DNA from 3 places in the Streptomyces sp. NPDC028419 genome. Region 1 is predicted to be linked to each of the others. Evidence: riboswitches for the same ligand, from Rfam matches in the RefSeq annotation. Region 1 holds a riboswitch; each other region holds the start of a gene.

Region 1 (5,174 bases):
ACCCTCTCGGGGCTGTCCACCCCGCGCCCCACCCGCCGTCCCGGCGGAGTGCTCGACCTGCCCCGGACCCTGCGGGCCAACCTCGCGCACACCCGCCGGACGGACGACGGCCGCGTGGTCGTCGTACCGCGGCGACCGGTGTTCAGCAGCCGGGTCAGCCGCGAGGCCGACTGGCGGCTGATCCTCGTCGTCGACGTCTCCGGCTCGATGGAGGCCTCCGTCGTGTGGTCCGCGCTGACCGCCGCGGTCCTGGCGGGGGTCCCCACCCTCTCGACCCACTTCCTGGCCTTCTCCACGGAAGTGGTCGACCTCACGGGCCGGGTCGAGGACCCCCTGTCCCTGCTGCTCGAAGTACGGGTCGGCGGCGGTACGCACATCGCGGCCGGTCTGGCGCACGCGCGGTCCCTGATCACGGTGCCGAGCCGGACGCTGGTCGTCGTGGTCAGCGACTTCGAGGAGGGCCACGCGCTCGGCGGCCTGCTGGGCGAGGTCCGCGCCCTGGCCGACTCGGGGGCCCGCCTGCTGGGCTGCGCCGCCCTGGACGACACCGGTGCGCCCCGCTACAGCGTCCCCGTCGCGCAGCAACTCGTCGCCGCCGGAATGCCGGTGGCCGCCCTCAGCCCCCTCGCCCTGGCCCGCTGGGTCGGCGACCGCCTCCGTGGAGAGCGCGCGTGATCCCTGTAACCGCACCCGCACCCGCATCCGCATCCGCTGCCGTGCTCCCCCCGGTGGCTGCGGAGCTGTTGGCCGAGGCCGTCGGCGGGCTCTCCGCGCGGCTGCGCAAGCGGCTCGACGCCACCATCGAGGCCTGCGCGGCGGGCGATCCGCCGGCCGTCGTGGCGGCCGACGGGGAGGTCACCTACCGGTTCGGCGAGGACGCCCTGGTCACCCTGAGCCCCGGCCCCGCGCAGGCGATCACCACCGCCGACCAGGCCGTATGCAGCTGCCTCCTGAGCCCCCGCTGCCTCCACCGCACCGCCGCCCTCGCGGTGTCCCCGATCGCCGAGCCACCGCAGAGCGACCCGGCGGCCGTCCCGGAGCCCGAGCCGGCATCCGACCCGGAGCGTGCCCGCGGCCCGGCGACCACCGCCCCCGCCGAGCCGGAAGCGGGGACCGGGCCCGCGACCGACGGCGCGCCGCCGATCCCGCACCCGTCCCCCGAGCAGCTGGCCGCCGCCGCGGCCCTGTGGGAGGCGGCCGCCGCCGCGCTGGCGGCGGGAGTGCCCGCGGGCGGCGCCGTCGTACAGGCCGAGCTGCTGCGGGCCGCGCACACCGCGCGCCTGGCGGGCCTGCCACACGCCGAGGCGGCCGCCCTCCGGGTGGTGCGCGGGCTGCGCGCCGCCCGCGACCGCAGCGCCGCCCAGCGGCTGACCGAGCTGACGGGGGCCTTTCGCGAGCTGTTGCACACCGCCGCGCTCCCGTCCCCCGGCGGCTCCCGGCGCGCCTACCGGTCCGGCGGCAGCCTGCGCGTGTACGGCCTCTGCCGGGAGCCGGTGCTCTCGGCCACCGGACACGCGGGCGTGGTCACGCACCTCGTCGACGCCGATGGCGACCGGTTCACCCTCGCCGACGTCCGCCCCGGCGGGATCGGGCGGGCCCGGGGCGCCGCGAGCGCCTCCGTGTCCCTCGGCGGCGCCGTCCTCGACCACGCCGGCCTGGCCCGGGGCGCACTGCACGTGGTCGGGGCGACCGTGTCCGACGACGGCCGCCTCGGGTCGGGCCGGGGCGTACGGGCGACGCCGCTGCACGGGATCGACTGGAGCGAGGGACCGGCCGCCGCGCTCTTCGCCCGCCCGGCGGCCGAGGCCGTGGCGCGGGCCCTGGCCGATCCGGCAGCCGACCCGGGCCTGCTCGGATGCGACGTGCTGGTGGTGGCCGCGGCCGGCGACCGGCTGCTGGTCCGCGAAGTGGCGTCCGACGGCGCGGTACGTCCCGGCGCACCGCTGATCGCCCTGGTCCCCGCCCACCCGCATCCGGACCTGGCGCACACCGCGAACCTCCGCCGTCTGGCGGAGCGCCCCGGGCTGGCGCTGCGCGTGCTCGGCCGCCCCGACCCGGACCGGAGCGCGACCCTGCGCCCCCTGGCCGTCGGTCCGGTGCCGGGCTCGGCGTACACCCTGCGGCTGCCGCCGCAGTGGCTGGGCCGGGCCGACCTCGGCTACGACCTGCTCCAGGGGTCCCACCTCCCGGCCGGGGCCGGCGCGCCCGAACTGGCCGACGTACGCGACCGGGAGCCGGTACCGGACGCGCTGGGCGGGTCACCGCTGTGGCGGGTGCAACGGCTGTTGGAATCCGGGGTGGCGGGGGGCCGTCGGGCGGTGGCGGAGGCGGCGCGCGGTGAGTTCGCGCCGAACGGCGGTCGGGGGCCGCTGCGCCGGGCCGGCTTCGCGGGGGCCGAGGAGTTGGCCGCCGCGCTGACCGCCGAGGCCGACCGGCGGTCCCGGGACGTCTTCGGTCGTCTCGTCGATCCCGGCGCCGACCGCTACGCGTGGGCCTGGCTGGCCGCGGCCACCCATCTGCACGCCGCGCGGCGGTCGTTGGCGGCCGCGTCCTGGTCCGCTCAGTAGGCGCCGTTCACGTTGTCGATCGAGCCGTAGCGGGCGGCGGCGTAGTTGCAGGCGGCGGTGATGTTCGCGACCGGGTCGTAGGAGTCGGTCGCGGTACCGGGCACGTGGTACGCCCGGAAGGTGGGGTCGATGACCTGGAGGAGGCCCTTCGAGGGGATGCCCGCCGCCGCGTTGGAGTCCCAGTTGTTGATGGCGAGGGGATTGCCCGAGGACTCGCGCAGGACGTTGCGGCGAATTCCGTCGTAGGTGCCCGGAATTCCGTGCTGGGCCATGATGTCCAGCGACTGCCGGATCCAGCCGTCGAGATTGTTGGCGTACAGGGTCGTGGAACGCACGGATCGGTCGGCCCGCGCGGTCGCGGCCCCCGCATCGCGCCCGGCCGCCACGGTCTTCTTCGCCGAACCCGCCGTCGTGGAAGCCGCCTTCGCCGGTCCGCCGAGCGTCAGTTCGGTTCCCGGACGGATCACGGACGGGTCGCTGCCGATCGCCGCACGGTTGTCCGCGTAGAGCTTCTTCCAGCCGCCGCTCACGGAATGCGATTGGGCGATCGTGGAAAGGGTGTCGCCCGCGACCACCGAATAGGTGGTGGACGCCGCGGCCCGCGCGGAGAGCGCGGGAGCGGTGGCGGCGACGGCGGGGGCCGCGGTCGTGGCGGCGGCCGGCTGTGCGGCATCGGCGCCGGAAGCGCTGATCAGGGGGAGGGCGAGGGCCATGCCGCCGGTGCCCGCGACGGCGAGCAGGCGGGCGAGGGGGCTGGTCTTGGGACGGCGGTGCTTGCCCGATGCGGACATGGCGAATTCCTCTCCGTCGCCTGCGAGGTGAGCTGTCGGGTTCGGACGGGAGCTGTCCGGCCGCACCGTGACGCGGCCCGCCTCCGGACATGCCGAGGCATGACGAGGACGTGCGTGTCAGCGGTGCGACTTCACCCCGAGCCGGGCCGGACGATGCGTCCGGACCAGCGGCCTACCTGGTTCCCCCGCTCCTGCCGTACGTGAGTGGGATGGGTTCCCGGGTAGCGGCAGGATTCGGCGTTCCACCCGGATTGCGGTGACCGTAGAGGAGAGAAGAGGAGGGGAACAAGGGCTTGAATTCCGCGCAGTGATCGGTATATCGGAAACGGCCGGGAAATGGATCTCGCCCGGGCGGGTCGGGGAATGCCGCAATTCATTGCGGCGCCCGGAATCCAGCCTTCCGCTCCCCCCGCGGCGGGGGCCGCGACGGCCGCTCCCACGTGACTGACGTCACCGGCGAGCGGCCCGTACGGCATTCAAGGGCAAATCGCCCATTCAAGCTTCTTGGGGATTTCTTGCCGGGACGCGCGCCCGCCTACGCGGTGCGCTCCGCCAGCTCCTCCAGCCTGCGCAGCGTCTGACGCACCGAGGCGGCGCCGGCGGGCAGCAGCGGCAGCCGCACGTCGGGGGTGGGAATGCGCCCCTGCGCGTGCAGCACCCCCTTCAGGACCACCGGATTCGGCTCGGCGAACACGGCCGCCGACAGTCGGGCCAGCGCGTGCCCCAGCGCCCGCGCGCCGGACGCGTCCCCGGACCGCCAGGCCCGCACGAGCGCGGCGAAACGTTCCGTGGCCAGATGCGCCGAGGCCAGGATCGCGCCGCCCGCCCCGAGGGCGAGCAGGGGCGAGGCGTAGGCGTCGTCGCCCGCCAGGACCGTGAACCCGTCCGGCAGTGCGCCCAGCAGCTCCACCGTGTCCTGATCGATGCCGCCCACCGCGTACTTGACTCCCGCGACCCCCGGCAGCGCCCCGAGGGCCCGCAACGCCCCGGCGTCCAGCGGCTGACCGGTCCGGTAGGGGATGTGGTAGACGACCAGCGGTACGGGAGCGACCTCCGCGAGCCGCTCGAAGTGCGCCAGCACCCCCGCCGCCGAGGGCCGCACGAAGGACGGCACGGTCACCAGCGCGGCCCCCACCTCGGGCCACCGCCGCAGTCCCGCCAGCGCGACCTCGCTCGCCCGCGTGCTGCTGCCGCCCGCCCCGACGCTCAGGAACGCCCCGCGCTCGCGGCAGACCCGTGCGCACACCTCGGTCACCGCGTCGCGCTCCGCCGCGTCGAGGGAGGCGGCCTCGCCGGTCGTGCCGAGGGCGGTGATGCCGGTGGCGCCCGCCGCGAGCACCTCGTGGGCGAGCGACTCCAGGGCGTCCAGGGCGACCGCGCCGGACGCGTCGAAGGGGGTGACGAGCGGGACGTGCAGCCCCGCCAGCCCGTGGAGGCCGGGGAGCGGGGAGGGGTCGGGGAGCGGGGAAGGAGTGGGGAGGGCGGGAAGCGTGGAGGTGTCGCTCCGGGCCGTGTCCTGTGTGGTGTTCTGCGCCATGGGTACGAGGGTGGCCCGCCTCCGAGCCCCGGGTCCAGTTCGCATTTCCGTCCTGACCCGTAAGCTGAGCCGATGCTCGACGTACGCCGCCTGCGCCTGCTGCGCGAACTCGCCCGCCGCGGCACCATCGCCGCCGTCGCCGAGGCGCTGGCCTTCAGCGCCTCCGCCGTCTCCCAACAGCTCTCCGTCCTCGAACGCGAAGCGGGCCTGCCGCTCCTGGAGCGCACCGGCCGCCGGGTCCGGCTCACCCCCGCCGGCCAGCACCTGGTCGGGCACGCG
Region 2 (5,174 bases), on a different contig from region 1:
AGGGGCCGTGCTCGGCGCCGATCTCCTTGAAGCCGGGGAAGTAGCCCGTGTCACCGCTGTGGAAGATCCGGTGCTCGTCGCCCGCGACGACCCAGGACGCCCACAGCGTGTACTGCTGGTTGCGCAGGCCGCGCCCGCAGAAGTGCCGGGCCGGGGTGGCGGTCAGCGACAGGCCGGCGACCTTGGTGGTCTCGTTCCAGTCCAGTTCGCGCAGCCGGTCGGCCGGGACGCCCCAGTGCTCCAGGTGCGCGCCGACGCCGAGCGGGACCGCGAAGACCGTGTCCGTACGGGCCAGCGCCTTGATCGTCGGCAGGTCGAGGTGGTCGTAGTGGTCGTGCGAGATGACCACGACGTCGACCGGCCCGAGCGCGGCCAGCGGAACCGGCACGGGGTGCAGTCGCTTGGGCCCGGCGAAGGGGAAGGGAGAGCACCGCTCGCCCCACACCGGGTCGAACAGCACCCGGCGGCCGTCGATCTCCGCGAGGACGCTGGAGTGCCCCATCCAGGTCAGCCGCAGGCCGCTGACCGGCGGCTTCGCCAGGTCGGCCAGCGTGGTCGGATGCACCGGGACCGGCGCGCCGGGATTGCGCCGGACGCGCTGCTCCTTGTGGAAGTAGATCTTGGCGAACTCCAGCATCGAGCCGGAGGGCCTGGTCCTGGCCCCGACCGGATTCTGGAAGACGCCGTCGGCGAAGTTCGGCGAGCGCAGGATCCGCTCCAGCCGAGCGCCGGACGGATCCGCGCCGAAGGCTTCGGGCCGCATGGCGCGCAGCCGTGGACGCAAGGGACGGGAGCCGGGGCCGGAGCCGGTCAAGGCGCCTCCAGAGAGGAAGTGGGCAGGGCGGGTCGTACGTAGTACCACCATGCCAACGCGCACCGGCCCCGAAGGATTCCGCTTCCCGCCCGTCGGCCTCCTGTCCCCCGGCCGGCCCCGTTACAGCGGCAGCAGGTCCGGCCGCTTCGCCTCCATGTGGTCACCGGAGGACTCGCCGCGCAGGCGCCGGCCGATCCACGGCACGAGGTACTCCCGCGCCCACTGGATGTTGTCCCGGGTCACCTCGGCCGAGCCGCGCGGCTGCTGCGGGGGCCACGGCTGGTCCGGGTCGGCGGGCACGTCCAGCCCCAGCACCTGGGCGGCGCGCAGCGCGACCCGGGTGTGTCCCTCGGGCGAGAGGTGCAGCCGGTCGTCGTCCCACGCCCGCCGGTCCTGGACGGACTTCAGCGACCACAGGTCGAGCACCGGGCATCCGTACCGGTCGGCGATGGACCGCACGTGCGCCGAGTACGTCGCCACCTTGCCGCGGATGTGCTTGAGCACCGGCACGCCACGGGTGTCGAAGCCGGTGGTGATCATCACCTGACCGACGGACCCGACGAGGTCGGCCAGGGCCGCCTCGAACCGCTCCGCCACGTCATCGGGGTCGCTCCCGGGCCGGATGATGTCGTTGCCCCCGGCGCAGAAGGTGACCAGGTCGGGCGCCAGCTCCTTGGCCCGCGGCACCTGCTCCGCCACGATCTGGTCCAGGAGCTTGCCCCGCACGGCGAGGTTGGCGTACCGGAAGTCGTGCTCGTCGCGCTGATCGGCCAGGAGCACCGCGAGCCGGTCGGCCCAGCCCACGAAGATCTCCCCCGGGCCCGGGTCCCCCACGCCCTCGGTGAAGCTGTCCCCGATCGCCGCGTACGAGCCGAAGCCCTGGAATGCCGTCTTCATTGCCTTCGTCTTCGTCTTCGTCGTCGTCTTCGCCGTCGTCTTTGTCGTCATCGCTGTCGTCGCTGCCACGAGAAGACATCCTTCACCCCAGGGCGTGACCTACGCCACCGTAGCCACCCCTTGACGGACCGTGATCTATACCACCCGGTGGGTATGGAATAAGTGAGACCCGTGTCAGGGACATGCGGGTACGGGAAAGAGGGGCCGGGCCCCCCCTCGGGTCCCGGCCCCTCCTCGTGCCGAACGGCTGTCGCCGATCAGACGTTCACGCCCTTCGAGCGGAGGTAGGCCAGCGGGTCGATGTCCGTGCCGTAGCCGGCGCCCGTGCGGATCTCGAAGTGCAGGTGCGGGCCGGTGACGTTGCCCGTGGAGCCGGACAGGCCGATGCTCTGGCCGCCGCCGACGCTCTGGCCGGCCGACACCGACAGCTGGGACAGGTGGCCGTACTGCGAGTAGCGGCCGTCCGCGTGCCGGATGACGACCTCGTTGCCGTACGCGCCGCCCCAGCCCGCGGAGACCACGGTGCCCGCGCCGACCGCGCGGACGGTGGTGCCGGTGCCCACGGCGAAGTCGACACCGGTGTGGTGACCGCTGGACCACATGCTGCCGCTCACCCGGTACTGGGTGGTGATGGAGGCGGAGACCGGAGCGGCGAAGCCGGAGGCGGAGGCGGTGCCCGAACCGGAGCCCTTGCCCGTACCGCTGCCGGTGCCCTGCGCGGGCTTGCCGCTCGTCCCCTCGTCGTCCGTACCCTCGTCGCTCGCGCTCTCGTCGCTCGCGCCCGCGTCACTCGCGCCCTCATCCGAGCCCGCGTCCGCCGCCGGAGCGGATTCCTCGACCGGAGCGGATTCCTCGGCCGGGGCCGGGGCCTGCTCCTGCGCCCGCGCCCCCAGGGTCAGCTTCAGCCCCGGGTGGATCAGCGACGGGTCGGAGCCGACGGCCTCGCGGTTGTCCGCGTACACCTGCTGCCAGCCGCCGCTCAGGTGCCGCTCCGCGGCGATCTTCGAGAGGTAGTCGCCCGGGACCACGGTGTAGACCGAGGAGGTCGGCGACGCGGCGGCCGGCGCCTGAGCCGGGGGCGCCTGGGTCTCAACAGCGGTGGCCGGGCCGGCCGTCGCAGCGGTCGCGGCCGTCGAGCCGGTCGCGGCGTGCGCGCCCGTGGCACCCATCAGCGGCAGCGCGAGCGCCGCGCTCCCGGTGCCCGCGACGACGAGTCCGCGGGCTATCGGGCTGGACTTCGGGCGGCGGTGCTTTCCCTTTGCGGGCATGGCGAATTCCTCTCCGTCGCCTGCGAGGTGAGCTGTCGGGTTCGGACTGGAGATGTCCGGCCGTACGCGTACGGCTTCACCCCGAGCCGTCCGGAGGAAAAGATCCATTCCGGTGACGGCGGCTTACCTGGTTCCCCCGCTCCTGCCGGGCGTGTGGATCGTCGGGTGCGGTTTCGGATGGTGGCAGGATTAGGCGGTCCATCCGGGTCGACGCGAAGGTATTCCGTCCGGCCCCCCGGAACAAGCCGCGAATTCCCCACGGGAAAGGCCCGGGTGAGGGATCGACGGAATTCCGGTCACCCTCCGTCGAATCCGCCACGACAACGGCCGCCCCCACAAGGCAATTCGACTTTCGTGATCACACACTCACGGTGACCGTATGATCCTGCTCACGGGGGCGATCCGATCTCCCCGTCCCTTATGGCAAGTTGCGCTCAACTAGTGTAATTCGGACATGCCGCGACGATACGGAGGAGTCCCCGTGACCCAGCAGATACCCCAGGCCCCGTCCACGGAGCCGGAGCTGACCGGAGTGCGCAACTTCCGTGACGTGGGCGGACTCCCGACCACGGACGGACGGAGGGTCAGAGCGGGACAGGTCTTCCGAAGCGGACATCTGGCACATGCCACCGAAACCGATACGGAATTCCTCGCTTCGCTCGGGCTGCACACCATCTTCGACTTCCGCAACGCCGCGGATCACGCGCTCGAAGGCCCGGACGTCGAGCTGCCCGGGGTCCGCAACGTCAACCTCCCGCTCTCCGACCCGGCGGACGGTACGGAGTTCTGGCGGATGGTGCGCGACGGCGACCTCGACCAGCTGCGCCAGGTCCTCGGCGAGGGCAAGGCCGCGCTGCGGATGGCCAACTCCTACCGGGAGATCGTCACGAACCGCACCGCGGAGCACCGCCAGGTCGTCCAGGCGCTCGTCCAGGGCGAGGTGCCGGTGCTGATGCACTGCGCGGCCGGGAAGGACCGGGCCGGTCTGTCGATCGCCATCACCCTGCTCGCGCTCGGCGTCGAGCGCGAGGCGATCGTGGCGGACTACCTGGAGTCGAACGCCCCGCACCGGCGCTACAAGGTGCGTCGCAGCAGCGAGTCCGCCGAGGCCCGCTCCCCCGAGGTGATGGAGCTGCTCGCCCCGCTGTTCGACGCGCGCGCCGAGTACCTGCTCGCGGCCTTCGACACCCTGGAGGAGATCTGGGGCAGCCTCGACCATTACCTCGCCGAGGGCCTCGGGCTCACGCCCGAGACCCTCGACCGGCTGCGCGACCACTACCTCGATCGACCGGCCCGACCCGCCTGACCGGCCGGGCCCGGCCGGGCCGTCAGCGGTTCGCGACGGCCTGCTTGACCAGGGTCCTGCCGAAGTCCCACATCAAGGAGCCCCCGCCGTGGGCGTCGTCCATGACCTCCCGGAAGGCGCCCACGAAGCGGTCCACGTCCGCCTCGTCCACGATCAGCGGCGGGATCAGCTTGATCACCTCCAGGTGGTCGCCGGAGACCTGGGTCAGGATCCGGTGCTTCTGGAGCAGCGGTACGACGACCATCTGCGCGAAGAGCCCCTTGCGGGCGGCCTGGAGCATGGTCCACCGGCTGCGCAGCCCGAGCGAGGACGGGCGGCCGAACTCGATGCCGATCATCAGCCCCCGGCCGCGCACCTCGTGCAGCAGCTCGTACTCGTCCACCATCGCCGCGAGCCGCCCGCGCAGCAGGTCGCCCATGGCGCGGGCGTTCGCCACCACCGACTCGTTCTCCATGACGGAGAGCACCGCGAGCCCGGCCGCCATCGCCTGCGCGTTGGCACCGAAGCTGGCCGAGTGCACGAGCACCCGGTCCATGGACGAGTAGACCTTCTTGAAGATCCAGTCCTTGCCCAGGGTCGCCCCGACCGGCACGTAGCCGCCCGACAGCGCCTTGGCCACGCAGACCAGGTCCGGCTCCACCCCCGCCTCGTGCTGGTAGGCGTAGAACTCCCCGGTCCGGCCGAGGCCGGTCTGCACCTCGTCCGCGATGAGCAGCGCCTGGTGCCGGTGCAGCAGCTCCTGCGCGGCGCGCAGGAAGCCGGGCGGGGCCTGGAGGACCCCCTTGCCCTGGATCGGTTCGACGACGAAGGCGGCCACGTCACCGCGCGCCAGCTCGCGCTCCAGGGCCGCCAGATCCCCGAGCGCGATCTTCGTATCGGGCAGTAGGGG
Region 3 (5,174 bases), on a different contig from region 1:
GCGGCCGTCGGAGCCGATCCGGTCGAAGCGGACGGTCGCGATGAACTCGCCGCCGATCGTGGCCGCGAGGCCGACCCGGTCCACGTAGTCGTGGTGGGTGAAGCGGTGCACGTCCTTGGCGGACAGGCGGGGGTAGGGGGCGAAGAACCGGTAGTACTTCGACTCGTCCGAGACCTGCTCGTAGAAGCTGACCAGGCGGTCCGCGTCCTCGGTGGTGATGGGCCGGATCCGGGCGGTGCCGCCGTCGCGCAGCACGACGTCCGCTTCCCAGTGGGCCGGGTACGAGGGGTCCGACGCGGTGGTCATGGGGCCACCCTAGGCCCTGTCCCGGACGGAGGGCGGGCGGGGGACGGGCGGGCCGCGTGCGCGCGGCGCATTAGGCGGGCCGGGGCACATCGGTGCAAGCTGGGGAGGGTCCAACGGCAGGCCGAATGGGGTCGAACGTCGGCCCGAGCATTCTGAGTGCCGTGAGAGACTGGTCTAGACAACCGTAAGAACCTGAAGGGCATCACCATGGCAGAGCGCCGCGTCAACGTCGGCTGGGCCGAGGGCCTGCACGCTCGTCCCGCCTCGATCTTCGTCCGGGCGACGACCGCTTCCGGCGTCCCGGTGACGATCTCCAAGGCCGACGGCAACCCGGTCAACGCCGCGTCCATGCTCGCGGTCCTGGGCCTGGGCGCCCAGGGCGGCGAGGAGATCATCCTCGCGTCCGACGCCGAGGGTGCGGACGCCGCGCTCGACCGCCTGGCGAAGCTGGTCGCCGAGGGTCTCGAGGAGCTCCCCGAGACCGTCTGACCCCCGGGTCCGACCCCACGCACCACACACGGCGGAGCCGTGGCCCCCGCATTCCGGGAGCCACGGCTCCGCTGCTTTTTCGCAGGGTGCGGAATTCTCCGTACCGGAAATAGCGGGCCGTACTCGACCGCAGGAATATCCTCCCCATCCTTCCTATCCGGGAATTGTTAAAGTCGGCCGCTCGCCGTGTTTACGGCAGGTTGCGAAGTCCTCACGCGCAGCCGGTGCGCCCCCGCCGCCCGACCGGCGTGCGCCGCGGTGAGCGCGCGCGCCCGCTCCGCGTCGCCGCGCGCCACCGCGTCCACGATCGCGCCGTGCTCCGCCCAGGAGTCCACGGGCCGCGCCGGGGCGTCCACGGCGTACATCCAGGTGATCTTGTGCCGCATCTGCGTCAGCAGTGCGATCAGCCCGGGACTGTCGGAGGCCTGGGTGAGCGTCTCGTGGAACCACCCCCCGAGCGCCCGTAGATCCTCCCCCTGGCCCCTCCTGGCCCGTTCCTGGCCCAACCTGACCAGCCCGCGCAGCACCTTGAGGTGCGCCTCGCTGCGCCGCCGGGCGGCCCGGGCCGCCGCGAGGGGCTCCAGCAGCGTCCGGACCTCCAGGAGGTCGGCCGCCTCCTGCGCGGTCGGCTCGGCGACGCAGGCGCCCGCGTGCCGGCGCGTGGTGACGAAGCCCTCGGACTCCAGGGTGCGCAGGGCCTCGCGGACGGGGACGCGGGAGACTCCGTAGCGGCGGGCGAGCAGCTCCTCGGTGAGCCGTGCGCCCGGGCCGAAGACCCCGGAGACGATGTCGTCGCGGATCGCCGTACATACCGCGTGCGCGGGAATTCGCAAGACCGGACCTCCACCGAATACCGTTTCCGCAGATTCCATTTCGCGACTCTATTGCAACACGCGATATTTTCCGAGGACGGGCGGAAATGAGCGGCCGGTGGACGCTCCCCGTCGCGCCCGCCGCCGCACAGCACGAAGGCCCCGGCTCGGGGAGCCGGGGCCTTCGGGAAGCTGCTGTGCGGGCGGGGTCAGATCGCGACGCCGCGGGCCCGCAGGTAGGTCAGCGGGTTGATGTCCGAGCCGTAGGACGGGCCGGTGCGGGCCTCGAAGTGCAGGTGCGCGCCGCTGACGTTGCCGGTGTCGCCCGACAGGCCGATCTGCTGCCCGGCGGTGACCTGCTCGCCGGCCGAGACGCTGAGGCTGGAGAGGTGCGCGTACTGGGTGTACGTACCGTCGTTGTGCTTGATGACGATGTTGTTGCCGTACGCGCCGCCGTTGCCGGCCTCGACGATGACGCCCGCACCCACGGCGCGGACGACGTTGCCCACGCCCGCGTGGAAGTCGATGCCGGTGTGGCTGCCGGAGGACCACATGCTGCCGCCCGCACCGTACTGGGTGCTGACGTACGAGCCCTCGAGCGGCAGGACGAAGGTGTTGAGGCGCTTGCGCTCCTCTTCACGGTCCGCGCGCTCCTTGGCCTCGCGCTCGGCCTTGGCCTTCGCCTCGGCCATCCGCCGGGCCTCGGCGGCCTTCGTCTTGGCCTCGGCCTCGGCCTGCGCCTTGAGGGCGGCCGTGTCGGCGGCGTTGCGCTGGGCGTCGGCCTGCGCCTCGATGTCGCCGGCGAGGTCGTCGGCGACGACGACGGCCTTCATGCCGGAGTCCTGGGGAGTGCTGCTGCTGTGGTTGTCCGCGGCGAAGGCCGGGGCAGCGAGGGAGGCCGCGACGCCGGTGGCGGCGAGGGCGGCTATACCGGCGACGCCTGCGGTCTTCCGGCTCAGACGGCTGGAACCACGGTGCTTGCCGGAAGAGGCACGACTGCTGCCGAACGCCATGAAGGGGTTGATCCTTTCCTTCCCTCTCGCCTACCGGGTTAGCTGACGGGTTCGGAGCAGGAAGGTCTCCTACGGGCCCCCTCTTGCGAGGTGGTCCGATTCACCCCAGGGACTGTGGGTCCCCGGCTCCCCAGGCTCGCGCCTGACGGGGACTCGGCGATCGCTGTCCGGTGCCGCGAGTGCGGCTGTGACAACTGACGGACAGCACGGCCGACGCTAGGCGGATCATCAGGCAATCACCAAACACACGAGCCCCATTGTTACCTACGTCACGCGACATAGAAGCAACCTCTCCACCAAACGGACAAAAGGGGTTCCGGTGGACGAGCCACCGAAACCCCTTGCGGGACGCCGTCAGTTCACGTCCCGTTCGTCCTGTACGGCCCGTTCGGTCCGCCCAGTCGCTCGGTCCGCCCGGTCCGTTCGACCTCAGTTGGCGACGACGCTCACGTCGCCGATGCCGAGCGCGCGCACCGGCGCCTCGATCTGGGCGGCGTCACCGACCAGCACCGTGACGAGCCGGTCCACCGGGAAGGCGTTGACGACGGCCGAGGTGGCCTCCACCGTGCCCGTCTCGGCCAGCCGCGCGTACAACTGCGCCTGGTAGTCGTCCGGCAGCTCCTGCTCGACCTGGTCGGCCAGGGTGCCGGCGACGGACGCGGCCGTCTCGAACTTGAGCGGCGCCACGCCCACCAGGTTCTGCACCGCCACGTCGCGCTCGGCGTCGGTCAGTCCGCCCTCGGCGAGGGTGCGCAGCACCTTCCAGAGGTCGTCCAGCGCCGGACCCGTGTTCGGGGTGTCCACCGAACCGCTGATGGCGAGCATCGACGCGCCGGTGCCGTCCGCGGTGGACCGCAGCACCTGCCCGAAGGCGCGCACGCCGTAGGTGTAGCCCTTCTCCTCGCGCAGGACCTTGTCCAGACGGGAGGTCAGGGTGCCGCCCAGGCAGTACGTGCCGAGCACCTGGGCCGCCCAGACCCGGTCGTGCCGGTCCCCGCCGATCCGCCCGATCAGCAACTGCGTCTGGACCGCGCCCGGCCGGTCCACGATGACCACGCGGCCCGTGTCGTCCGCGGTGACCGCCGGCACCGGGAGCGGCGCGGCGGTGCCGCCCGTCCAGGTGCCCAGGGTGTCCGCCAGGACGGCGTCCAGGTCGATGCCGGTCAGGTCGCCGACCACCACCGCGGTGGCCGTCGCCGGGCGCACGTGGGCCTCGTAGAAGGCGCGCACGGCCGCCGAGTCGATCCGGGCCACCGTCTCCTCGGTGCCCTGGCGCGGGCGGGACATCCGCAGCGTGGCCGGGAACAGCTCCTGGGAGAGCTGCTTGGCGGCCCGGCGCTGCGGGTTGGCCAGCTCGTGCGGGATCTCGTCGAGCCGGTTGCGCACCAGGCGGTCGACCTCGGAGTCGGCGAAGGCGGGGGCGCGCAGCGCCTCGGCGAGCAGCCCCAGGGCCTTGGCCAGGCGGGAGGCCGGGACCTCCAGGGAGACCCGGATGCCGGGGTGGTCGGCGTGCGCGTCGAGGGTGGCGCCGCAGCGCTCCAGCTCGGCCGCGAACTCCTCGGCGGAGTGCTTGTCGGTGCCCTCGGAGAGCGCGCGGGCCATGATCGTGGCCACGCCGTCCAGGCCGGCCGGTTCGGCGTCCAGCGGGGCCGCGAGGTTGATCTCGACGGCCACCACCTGCTGGCCGGGCCGGTGGCACCGCAGCACGGTCAGGCCGGTGGCCAGCGCGCCGCGCTCGGGGGCCGGGAAGGCCCACGGCTTGGCCTCGCCGGGCTGCGGCTGGGGGTGGAAGGTCATCGTGACGGCTGCGGTGTCGCTCACTGCTCCGCCCCTTCGGTCTCGTCGTTCTCGGCGGCTTCCTCGGCGTCCTCGGCCGCGAGCGGCTCGTAGACGAGCACCGCGCGGTTGTCCGGGCGCAGTCGGGCCGCGGCCACGGCCTGCACCTCCTCGGCGGTGATGTCGAGGACGCGGCCGACGGCGGTGAGCGCCAGCTGCGGGTCGCCGAAGAGCACCGCGAAGCGGCACAGTTCGTCGGCGCGGCCGGCCACCGTGCTCAGCCGGTCCAGCCATTCGCGCTCCAGCTGGGCCTGCGCGCGCTCCATCTCCTCGGCCGTCGGGCCCTCGGCGGCGAACCGCGCGAGCTCCTCGTCGACGGCGGCCTCGATGTCGGGCACCTCGACCCCGCCGGAGGTCTTCACGTCCAGCCAGCCGAGCGAGGGGGCGCCGGCCAGGCGCAGCATGCCGAATCCGGCCGCCACGGCGCTCTGGTCACGGCGGACCAGGCGGTTGTGCAGCCGGGAGGACTCGCCGCCGCCCAGGATGGTCAGGGCCACGTCCGCCGCGTCGCAGTCGCGGGTGCCGTCGTGCGGGAGGCGGTAGGCGGCCATCAGCGCGCGGGCCGGGACCTGCTCGACGATCTCCTCGCGCAGCTGGCCGCCCATGGTGTCGGGCAGCGAGCCGTCGCGCGGCGGCTGCTTGCCGTCGTGGGCGGGGATGGTGCCGAAGTACTTCTCCACCCAGGCCAGCGTCTGCTCGGGGTCGATGTCCCCGACGA

The links. A riboswitch is a leader RNA that binds a small molecule or an ion and turns the genes downstream of it on or off. The one in region 1 is predicted to bind cyclic di-AMP.
Region 2: linked by a shared signal. The riboswitch ahead of ACZ4UB_RS36110 (M23 family metallopeptidase) and the one ahead of ACZ4UB_RS02515 (transglycosylase SLT domain-containing protein) in region 1 are both predicted to bind cyclic di-AMP.
Region 3: linked by a shared signal. The riboswitch ahead of ACZ4UB_RS22745 (M23 family metallopeptidase) and the one ahead of ACZ4UB_RS02515 (transglycosylase SLT domain-containing protein) in region 1 are both predicted to bind cyclic di-AMP.

Annotation. Positions count from the first base shown of each region.
Region 1 covers NZ_JBVHUE010000002.1:27,578-32,751, forward strand. Annotated here, with positions in the region: gene ACZ4UB_RS02505 (DUF5682 family protein) at 1-675, shown strand, start outside; gene ACZ4UB_RS02510 (hypothetical protein) at 729-2,567, shown strand; gene ACZ4UB_RS02515 (transglycosylase SLT domain-containing protein) at 2,561-3,358, opposite strand; cyclic di-AMP (ydaO/yuaA leader) riboswitch at 3,363-3,603, opposite strand; gene ACZ4UB_RS02520 (dihydrodipicolinate synthase family protein) at 3,894-4,895, opposite strand; gene ACZ4UB_RS02525 (LysR substrate-binding domain-containing protein) at 4,968-5,174, shown strand, end outside.
Region 2 covers NZ_JBVHUE010000049.1:5,172-10,345, forward strand. Annotated here, with positions in the region: gene ACZ4UB_RS36100 (MBL fold metallo-hydrolase) at 1-763, opposite strand, end outside; gene ACZ4UB_RS36105 (SGNH/GDSL hydrolase family protein) at 935-1,711, opposite strand; gene ACZ4UB_RS36110 (M23 family metallopeptidase) at 1,969-2,979, opposite strand; cyclic di-AMP (ydaO/yuaA leader) riboswitch at 2,982-3,141, opposite strand; gene ACZ4UB_RS36115 (tyrosine-protein phosphatase) at 3,461-4,285, shown strand; gene ACZ4UB_RS36120 (aspartate aminotransferase family protein) at 4,308-5,174, opposite strand, start outside.
Region 3 covers NZ_JBVHUE010000019.1:147,185-152,358, reverse strand. Annotated here, with positions in the region: gene ACZ4UB_RS22760 (bifunctional acetate--CoA ligase family protein/GNAT family N-acetyltransferase) at 1-306, opposite strand, end outside; gene ACZ4UB_RS22755 (HPr family phosphocarrier protein) at 514-795, shown strand; gene ACZ4UB_RS22750 (GntR family transcriptional regulator) at 963-1,628, opposite strand; gene ACZ4UB_RS22745 (M23 family metallopeptidase) at 1,817-2,620, opposite strand; cyclic di-AMP (ydaO/yuaA leader) riboswitch at 2,633-2,789, opposite strand; gene ACZ4UB_RS22740 (M16 family metallopeptidase) at 3,050-4,417, opposite strand; gene ACZ4UB_RS22735 (M16 family metallopeptidase) at 4,438-5,174, opposite strand, start outside.